3 regions of the Gluconacetobacter entanii genome follow, and region 1 is predicted to be linked to each of the others. Evidence: riboswitches for the same ligand, from Rfam matches in the RefSeq annotation. Region 1 holds a riboswitch; each other region holds the start of a gene.

Region 1 (3,278 bases):
CCCGACCGATTTCACCTCCATCTACCGTCACGGCGGCATTGTTCGACATATTCTGGGGCTTGAAAGGCCGGACCGTCAGGCCACGGTTAGCGAAAACCCGGCATAAACCTGCCGTCAAAACGGACTTTCCGACATCGGATCCCGTGCCCTGCAACATGATCGCTGTCATGGAATCAGCCGCAGTCCGTAGCGCTCTTGATCGTGTCGGCAGGCACAAATCGCTCCATGCCTTCGTGACCCCAGGCTGCCATGCGAAGCAGTTCGATATGCATGCGCGCGCGACCACGTCTTGTAGCGGGTATTTTCAGATTTTCCGGTGTTCCATGTTGACGAACATGGGCCTGGAATGTGCCTGAAACCTGCAGGTCTTCCTCCATGCCGAATTCCTCAAGCAACGGCAGAAAGGATAGATCGGCAAGCCGGTCATAATCATGGGAATCATCATCGGACGGTCGGAACGGTGCCGCCGGATGAAGTGTCAGGAAAGGCTGCCAGCCTTCCGGAATGGGATCGAGGGCGGAGCAGGGTCGTTTCAACCTCACCAGTTTTGGCAGCAGGTGGGTATGGGCGCCGAGCGGAGAGTCTCCATCAGGTGCGGGAACGGGTTGGTAGACCTCCAGTCTGCCAGCAGGTGAAAGCATGACCCTGTGGGGCTGGACTTCCATCAGAAGCGCAAATGCTGCTGTGACGACGGCCAATGGGTCATCCGTGTCAACAGCAAGGGCTTCGACCAGGCGGGCATTTTCTGTCCTTACGCACATCCGGACCCGGCCCACGCCAATTCCAAGATCAATCAGCCACGCATCACGATCCTCTGGTCGGACAGCGTCCGCATCCTTTCCCAGAACCTTCAGGGTATGCTTCGCGGTCAGTTGTAACGGGCCGCATAACGCCATGCTATGCCGCCAGCGTCTGCCTTTTCCGACGAGAGAGTCCCACGCAAGGGCATGCAAGGGTTCGCTGGGACTAATGCGTATGGCACCGCGTTGGGTGACGATCTCCAACCCGTCAGGACATGGGGTGAGGCAGACCCTATCATCCGGAACATGATGGAATTCGCCGATCGCACCAAATGTTCCAATGCTCCAGCCGTTACGGAGATCCAGCGCCAGTGAAGTCAGCATGGAGGGCGTGATACGTTTCATCGGAAATATCCTGTGATTCATCAATCAGGCTGAAAATAACAGCAATCCTGACAGGATACTGAAAGATTGAATGCGGGTTGACAAGAACACCCCATCCGATCAGAACCGTTCCGACGGTGTCCCCTTTCGGGGGGATGAAAAGGGAACAGAGTGCGGATTGCGATCCAATGCTCCGGCTGCCCCCGCAACTGTAAACGGTCTGTCCTTGCATTACCGGATGTCATGATCCGGGCCACTGGAAACCGCGGTTTTCCGGGAAGGTTGTGCAGGACGCTACGCCGTGAGCCAGGAGACCTGCCGTCATGATGGTTGCGACCGGGAACTGTCGGGCGGGGTGTCCTGACGGTGTGGTGTTACAGGATTCCGTGCAGATCGGAAATCCTGTGGCAGCGCGCTCTCGTGGCAACGATGATGTGACCGCGAGACCTGAACCAGATGATCCTATTCCGTAATCTGCTGATTGCTTCCACCACGTTGATGACCATGGGGGTTGTAGTGGCGCGTGCCGATGATTCAGTCAGACAGCACGCGCCGCAAAAACAGTCCGCCAACCAGTACGTCATCGAGAATAAAAAATCGAAAGCCGTTGTTTCGTTGGGGGATACGGGTCTTCCCGAACTGATCAGCGTCAGTGCCGCCCGTCGGCCGACCTCCACCGATGATATCGGCACCAGCATGACCATCATCACGGAAAAGCAGATCCAGACCCAGCAGCGGCGCAGCCTGACGGATATTCTGGCACGCCAACCGGGCCTGAACGTGGTCCAGACAGGCGGCCCAGGGGGCACGTCATCCATTTTCATGCGTGGTAATAATTCCAACGAGGTCAAGGTCCGCCTGGATGGCATGGACATCAATGACGGAAGTTCCACCAATGGCATGTTCGATGCCGGTCAGTTTGTAACCGACGGCATGGGCCGGATCGAGATACTGCGTGGGCCTCAGAGCGGCCTGTACGGCGCCGACGCCATGGCGGGGGTTATCGACATTACCACGGCACAGGGGCAGGGCCGTTTCAAGCCGTTTGTCCGTATCGAAGGCGGTGGGTATGGTACCTTCAATCAGACCTTTGGCGCACGCGGCAGCAAGGGACGTTTTCATTATAATGTAGAATTCTCCCATTACCGGATGGACGGGTTCAACAATATCCCTTCCTATATCGAGCGTTATTATGGGGCCAACCGGCAGCAGCGGCATGAAGGCAACCGGAATGACAACCGTGGCGTCAATATCAGGCTGGGTTATGACGTCACCCATAATTTCGATCTTGGCCTGACCGCACGGCTGATACAGAGCAATTATCATTCCTACTCTCTGTATGACCTGCAAAGTGAAAATCTGTATGGTGATAAGGGTGTGCGGGAACAGAACAACCAGAACGAGGCCATCGTGCGCGGGACGGCCCATCTGGTTTCCTTTCACGGGCTTTTTGATCAGGTGCTTGGCCTTGGCTACATGACCAACCGCAACCGCTGGACGGAGACGGGCACGAGTTACGGCAGCCCGGTCAATCCAGACCCGGATTATTACCGTTCCAGCCGACTTAAGGTGGACTGGCACGGCACGTTCAATTTCAAGCAGTATGGCCAGCTTCTGATCGGTGCCGAACATTTCCATGATACGTTCAATACCAGCCATACGGCCTCAAGCATGTGGGACAGCGGATACGATACATCCGCCAGCATGGATACGACCGCAGGTTACGGGCAGTATCAGGGGAACTGGAACCATATTCTGTATGGTGCGGCCAATATTCGCTATGATGCCAATTCGCGCTACGGCAACCACGTGACATGGCGCGTGGCCCCGGCAATCCATGTGCCGGGCACCGGAACCATCATCAAGGCCAGCGCCGGTTCCGGTTTTCATGGTCCTTCGCTGTATCAGTTATTCGCAAATCAGGTGGGTGTGGGTTATTCGGAAAAGGGCAATCCCAACCTGAAGGCGGAACAGTTGATCGGCTATGACGCGGGTGTTGAGCAGAAACTGCTGCATGACCGTCTGAATTTCGGCGCAACCTGGTATGACAACCGGGTCAGGAACCTGATCCAGTCCTCGCTTTCGATTGATTCATCATATGACTACAACTACTCATACGCCAATGTGGCGAAGGCGCGGATGTATGGTGTGGAA
Region 2 (3,278 bases), on a different contig from region 1:
TTCAGCAATGTTTTCCTTTCAATGCTGATCAGACGGCCAAGTACACTCTACGTCTTATCATATTCATACGTTTTATATGATTTAACAATAATATAAATTAGTACTTTCTGTTCGTGTATTTATACTTAAAAAGTAATGCTGCTGTGCAGGCCGAAAATCGCTTCGTCACCTACGCGGCGCAAACCGGTCCAATCCGGCGCGCCGCCCGAAGGGTGCCATACGTACTGAAAATCAGGCTGCATGACCATCCACGGCGTAACCTGCGCCTGATAGGTCAGTTCAAGATGGTTTTCATTGCCCTGCACAAGCGTCTGACTGTCGCGGTCAAATTGCCGCAGGCCGGAACTGGCGCGACCAATGCCCCAGCCCAGACCGATCGTGTCGTTATCGCGCCCCTTAAACGGCGCCTTAAGATTCAGGCCGGCGTCAATAGCGAAGCTGATCTGGTTACGATCACCGCCATTACCCGTGGCGCGTACGAACACGCCCACCGAGCGGGCCGATGTGAGCGACGGCCGCCAGATCATCTGGTCGATGATACCATACACCATCCAGTTACCCCGGTCCCAGCGCGGGGTCAGGTCACTTTGTGGCGTGGCAGCAGTGGCGTTGGCCACTGCTGCTCCTAACGAACCGCCATTGCGGTTGTAACGATAGTCGGCGAACTTCGCGGTATCATAGAACCCGCCCAGCTTGTACACGCCCGGCAGGCCAGGATTCTTGGTCACGTTCGACATGTCGGCCGGCTGCGGGTTGAGCGCGTATTGCAGTTCGGTCATCAGCAGGGCACCGGTGCCCATGTTGAAATTGGTGCCGTTGGCGCCATCATAGGTCTGGCTGGTGGGATCGGAATTATAGCCACTGATGGAGCCGGTAGCCTGCTGGATGGGGGTAGAATTATAGCGGTTACCCGGCGGATTGTCGTCCGCTGCGGCAAACATGAAGGTGAACTTCTCGCTCGGCCGGTAGCGGATCCGGATGGCGGGAGACGACAGCGGCCAGGACGGCCCGCCGCCATACAGGTTGACCGAGGGCGCCATGGGCCAGCCGAAATTGGCGTTGAGGTAAAGCGAGGCGTAATCGCTGATCAGGAACTCGGTATCAAGATCCTGCTGGCCGATCTTTACGTCCAGCTTGCCGCCAAGGAAAGACTGCTGGTACCATAGTTCGAACAGGCGGGTGGAACGGTCAGCCTCAAATCCGCTGACAGGGTTGAAATTGGCCAGATGGTCCTGCGAGATCGAGCGCCCGCGTGTCTGCAGTGCGCTGACATTGAACAGCCCGCCCTTCAGCCCGAACAGTTTCTCGGTATCGACGGTCAGCGTGGGCATGGTTACACCGTCGTAGGACGGGCCGGTGCCTGATCCGCCTGCACCATCATTACCAGAAGCCGAACCGCCAGTCCCGTTGCCCCAGAGTTCATCGACTTCCTGGATGTCGAAGCTGATGCCGTGCTTGTACATCCATGACCGCGCGCCCCACATATTGCCTAGCAGGTTACCACTGGTGTCGAGTTTATCGTCACCAGCCGCCTTCTCCGCAGCATCGGCTTGCGCGCGCTCCGAATCACGTATGGTTGCTGGGTCGATCTGCTCAACCAGCGGAGTGGAGTTGCCAAGGCGCGCCCGATCTTCCTCGATCTGGGTCTGAGGAGCCTGAGCATAAGCGGCTGAGTATGCGAAGAGGCTTCCTACCAGAGTGGAATTGATAAAAAGCACACGAGCCGAGCGTCGCGTAACGCCCGGAGAGTCAAGAAATGTCATGGAGGGAGCCTGTCGGGGAAGCGTCGGTAAAAGGAGCAACAATTCCGAATGCAGTCATTTCCCGACTGGGAAACAAACACGCATGCCATCGCGACAGAGCGTCAAAGAAGAAAATGCATCACGCCTTGATCCGCCTCCGGCTCCACCCGCCCGGCGACATATCTGAACTCGACGGTAGGTCTCCTGACTCACGGGTCACCACGTTGCATCCGCCTTCCCAACCGAAGTCAGTGGCTGCTACCCAATCTGGTAGCTGAGGACACAATGCTCGCCGTCTACAGTTGCGGGGGCAGCTGTCGACTGAACTCCCGGGGAAATTGCCCCAGCCAGAGTTATACGACATTCCCTTTTCACCCGTTCGCACGGGACCGTCGACTTGATAGACAGTGTTATAAAATTCTTATCCCCAAAAAGGCAAGACAGGATAATTAGAGAAATCCCTTCCTGATGGATATTGACCGCCTGCGCTTCGGCGTTTCACCTGCAGCCGTGGCAGTTCATGTCAAATTATGTCAGGCTATGCTCTTTTAGGAGTTTTAGATTAAGGGAGAGTAGATTATACCCCTGCAGGCCATAAACGCGGAAGCCGGTGAGATCCCGGCACGGTTGCGCCACTGTAAGCAGGTGTAGAACACAATTTTCTACCCGAAAGTCAGACCCGCGCATGGCTCCGTTCCGAGCGAAACAGGACGCATTTTTCCTGAGGAGTCGTATAAAATGTCTGATACTGCAATAGGTTCCCACGCTATCCCCTCTCCCGCGCCTATTCCCGTCAGGGAGATAGCGCCGTGGTTGGTTTTCGGCTTGCTGATGCTGCTGGCCCTTTATTTTGTCGGCGCAGAGGAAGGGGCGACATCAATTATTCCTGGCATGTATGTGCACGAGTGGGTGCATGACAGTCGCCATCTTCTGGGTTTCCCCTGCCACTGACATGGAAAACAGAATGATGGTCCGCACCCTACTTATTCGCGGAATGCTCGTCGGTTTTCTGGCCGGCATTCTGGTATTCAGTTTCGCAAAAGTTTTTGGAGAACCTCAGGTCGATCATGCCATTGCATTTGAATCTGCCATGGACGAGGCTAAAGCCAAGGCAGATCTGGAGCGAGGCATCCATGATGTTGAAGAGCCGGAACTTGTAAGCCGGAAACTTCAAGCCAGTTACGGATTGCTCACAGGTGTAATGGTTTACTCGACAGCGTTTGGCGGGCTTTTCGCTCTTGTATTTTCTTATGCAAATGGGCGCATGAAAAGCACAGACCCTCGTGTTGTGTCTGTTCTGCTGGCGATAACCGGGATTATTGCCGTATATGTGGTGCCAAGCATCAAGTATCCTGCCAACCCGCCATCCGTAGGAAACCCGGATACAATTGGCATGCGGACAGAATTGTATTTTATAATGATGCTGGTCTCCCTACTGGGGATGATCGCAGCCACAATGCTTCAGGGACGCTTACGTCAGCAATATAATGCATGGACGGCAACCTATCTTGCAGGCGCGTGTTATATTCTGATTGT
Region 3 (3,278 bases), on a different contig from region 1:
CCAAGCAGCCGTACCACCACGCAGCGCGAACGCATGAGGGTATCGGCCACGTACAGGTCGATCGACATGGGGTGGAGCAGGCGCGACAGGCTGGTGATGCGCACCGTGGCGTCACCCGCCGCCCCGGCATCGGCCGCCGCACGCAGGGCCAGCAGGTCGCTGTCGGAAAATGACAGGAACACGATGTCGGCGGGCGCATGGCCGAGGTCTTCGGCCACCGCGTCCTCGTCAAGGCTGCGGACCTCACGCGCCAGGAGATGCATGTGCGTCGTCTCTGTATTTCGTGCTCATGGTCATCGGCTCATGGCGGTTGCAACGGCATCAGGGGCGTTGATGGAAAATAAAAGTTTTCAGACAGTCTTTCAGGCCTGTTGCAGGTCCGCCTCGATCGTAGCGCGCGGCAGGCCCTTCTGCCCGATGATGACAAGGCTGCCGGTGCGCGGCGCGCCTTCGGGCAGGGGACGGTCGAACTGGTGGCGGAAACGGCTGCCCACGCCCTGTACCGCAAGGCGCATCGGCTTGCCCCGCACTGCGGCGAATCCCTTCATGCGCAGGATGTCATATTTTTCCGCCACATGCGCCAGGTGCGTGACAAAGGCGTCGGCGCTGGCCTGTTCGGGGATGGTGGCGACGAAGCTTTCGAAATCGTCATGCTCATGCTCGCCCCCTTCCGCGTCGTGGTGGGAGGGACGGGCCGACAGGTCATCTTCCGCCGCCGCATCCATGCCGAGCAGGACGACGGGATCGACCTGCCCGTCCACGGCATGCACGATCTTGACCGCGCGGGGGATCTCCGCACGGATCTCGCGCTCCACCATGGCGATCTGTTCGGGCGTCATCAGGTCGGTCTTGTTGATGACGACCATGTCCGCCGACAGCAACTGGTCCTCGTACACTTCGGCAAGGGGATTGTCGTGGTCCAGTGACGGGTCGGCCTGGCGCTGGCGTGCAATTTCGTCCGGGTCATCGGCGAAACGCCCGGCGGCGACGGCGGGGCCATCGACCACGGTGATGACGCCATCGACGGTCATGCGCGTGCGCACCGTGGGCCAGCCAAACGCCTTGAGCAGCGGCTTGGGCAGTGCAAGGCCGGAGGTCTCGATCACGATATGCTCCGGCGGCTCGGCCCGGTCGAGCAGGGCCTCCATCGTCGGCAGGAAATCGTCCGCCACGGTGCAGCACAGGCAGCCATTGGTCAGTTCGACGATATCCTCGTCCCGGCAGCCTTCCACCCCGCATGAACGCAGCGTCTCGCCATCAATGCCCAGCGTGCCGAATTCGTTGACGACAATGGCGATGCGCCGCCCGCGCGCCTGCGACAGCACATGGCGCAGCAGCGTCGTCTTCCCCGCGCCGAGGAAGCCGGTGATGACGGTGACCGGCACCTTTGCACGGGCGGCAGGGGCACGGGAGGGGGAGGGTGTGGTCATGAACTTTGCTCCGTCAGGAGGGAGGCGGGAAAACGGCCCAGCACCATGTCCGACAGCGAGGCCGGGCGGCGCGAGGGCATGACGCTGCCGCTGCGTGAGGCGGCATAGGCGGCAAGGTAGGTCATCAGGTCGTCGGCCTTCTCCGGGCCGAGATGGCCGAGCAGCCATCCCCATTTCCCCGGCATGGCGACGATGGCGGTGCAGCCACGGTCGCACGCGGCAAGGCATCTGACCTCATGCACCACGACACTGGTGCCCTGCGCGCGTTCGCGCATCGCCTCGTGCAGGTCGCGCCCGGGTGGTGGCGCGCCGACCGGCAGGCCGCGCAGGCAGGTGACGCAGACATGGATGTGGATGGCAGGGGTGTCGGAACCCGGTGGGGGAAGGGGGACGTCGCCTGTGGTCATTGCACGTTCATCCTGCGCTGTCGTCGCCTCATCCCGGATGGGGGATGTGGACATGGCCGGGGTGCATCGACCGTGCGGCATCACGTACGATGCGCGGCGCGGACATCAGGACGTCATCGCATTCCAGGCACCCCGCCGGACCTGCGACACCAGTAATCGTGCCATGTCCCGCAAGGGCGGGGCATGACGATGATGGCAGGTCTCCTGACTTGTGGCCGGGACAGGGACTGGGGTGTCCGTGCCCGCGCATCCGGCGTCTTCCCGGCCATGGGGGCCAGTGACGTGCCGCGCCATGTCGGACATATGCCGGACACGGGCGACCTGCCGGGCGCTTGACGCCACTTACAGTTGCGGGGGCAGCGACGGCATTGTGTGCGGCGGCCTGCCGCGCCACGCACCGTACTTCCCTGTTTCATCCCTTGCGGGAACCATCACGCGGGCTTTTATACGCCCCCGCCATGCAGAGTCAAAACGCTGCAATCCCCCCTGTTTCACGCACCCGCCATCGGTTGTGGAATGTCAGGACGGTCCGTGTGCATGGCGCGATGTCGAGGGCCGCGAACGCCGCCGCATCCGCGCCAAGCGTCGCCAGCACAAGCGCGCGTATGACCAGCGCATCCGCGACAAGCGCCATTTCCCCGCGATCGGTGGGACAGCATGACAGCCATGCCGCCGCGCGCGCCAGCACGTCGCGCAGGCTTTCGCCCCCCGGTGGGGCGAAGTGCGGGTCCGTGATCCACGCCGCCATGTCCTGTGCGGGCAGGTCACGCAGGGCGCGCCCCTGCCATGCGCCATGGTGGCGCGCGCGCAGGGCGCGGTGGGGCAGGGGCGTGCGCCCGGTCCAGCACCCGACCTGTGTGGCAGCGTCATCGCCACAGGTGACGGGAGTATCCGTACACCAGCGCGCGGCCTGTCCGGGGGGCAGGGCGGGCAGGTCGTCATGGGTGGGAATGATGGCGCGGCGCAGGCAGTCGGGCGCGGGAAGGGACAGGCAGGTCAGGTGCATGGCAGACTTTGGTTTCGTGTGCAGGAGAAGGCGTGTTCTTTTTTTGAAAAAAAGAACCAAAAAACTTCTGTTCTCTTAAGGGATTGTCTGAAAATGCCGTTCGGAAGACATCTGGTGGATTTATAAAGGTTTTTGGTGAAGCTTTTTTCAAAAAGCTTCAGATAACATTGCTTTTTGAAAAAGACGCCACCCAGAACTTTTTATGTTCTCCTCCGTCAGCCCGCGCGACGCAAACACTCTGCGTTCTTGCATCCACAAAGGGAAGTCATGGTTCCCTGCCACCGACCATGCATGCCCGCTGCCCGGTGTGAAGCGTTTGCCGATGGTCGTGAAATCGGTTAGTCGGGGATCACGACTGATCAGGGAGTGCATTTGCCATGAACCACACATCTTCCGTCCTGCCCACGGGCGGCCTGTCCTCCGCACCTGCCGCGA

Evidence for each region. A riboswitch is a leader RNA that binds a small molecule or an ion and turns the genes downstream of it on or off. The one in region 1 is predicted to bind cobalamin.
Region 2: another riboswitch for cobalamin. It lies ahead of HNH97_RS15655 (carbohydrate porin); the one in region 1 lies ahead of HNH97_RS13585 (TonB-dependent receptor plug domain-containing protein).
Region 3: another riboswitch for cobalamin. It lies ahead of HNH97_RS12230 (DUF1636 domain-containing protein); the one in region 1 lies ahead of HNH97_RS13585 (TonB-dependent receptor plug domain-containing protein).

What each region holds. Positions count from the first base shown of each region.
Region 1 is NZ_JABJWD010000078.1:13,944-17,221, reverse strand. Features, by position in the region: gene HNH97_RS13595 (cobyric acid synthase) at 1-169, opposite strand, end outside; gene HNH97_RS17990 (DUF6925 family protein) at 174-1,145, opposite strand; cobalamin riboswitch at 1,243-1,461, shown strand; gene HNH97_RS13585 (TonB-dependent receptor plug domain-containing protein) at 1,581-3,278, shown strand, end outside.
Region 2 is NZ_JABJWD010000107.1:1,629-4,906, forward strand. Features, by position in the region: gene HNH97_RS15655 (carbohydrate porin) at 126-1,763, opposite strand; cobalamin riboswitch at 1,920-2,151, opposite strand; gene HNH97_RS15660 (CbtB domain-containing protein) at 2,481-2,693, shown strand; gene HNH97_RS15665 (CbtA family protein) at 2,707-3,278, shown strand, end outside.
Region 3 is NZ_JABJWD010000068.1:19,944-23,221, forward strand. Features, by position in the region: gene cobN (cobaltochelatase subunit CobN) at 1-263, opposite strand, end outside; gene cobW (cobalamin biosynthesis protein CobW) at 363-1,430, opposite strand; gene HNH97_RS12230 (DUF1636 domain-containing protein) at 1,427-1,837, opposite strand; cobalamin riboswitch at 2,015-2,285, opposite strand; gene HNH97_RS12235 (histidine phosphatase family protein) at 2,304-2,843, opposite strand; gene HNH97_RS12240 (CbtB domain-containing protein) at 3,221-3,278, shown strand, end outside.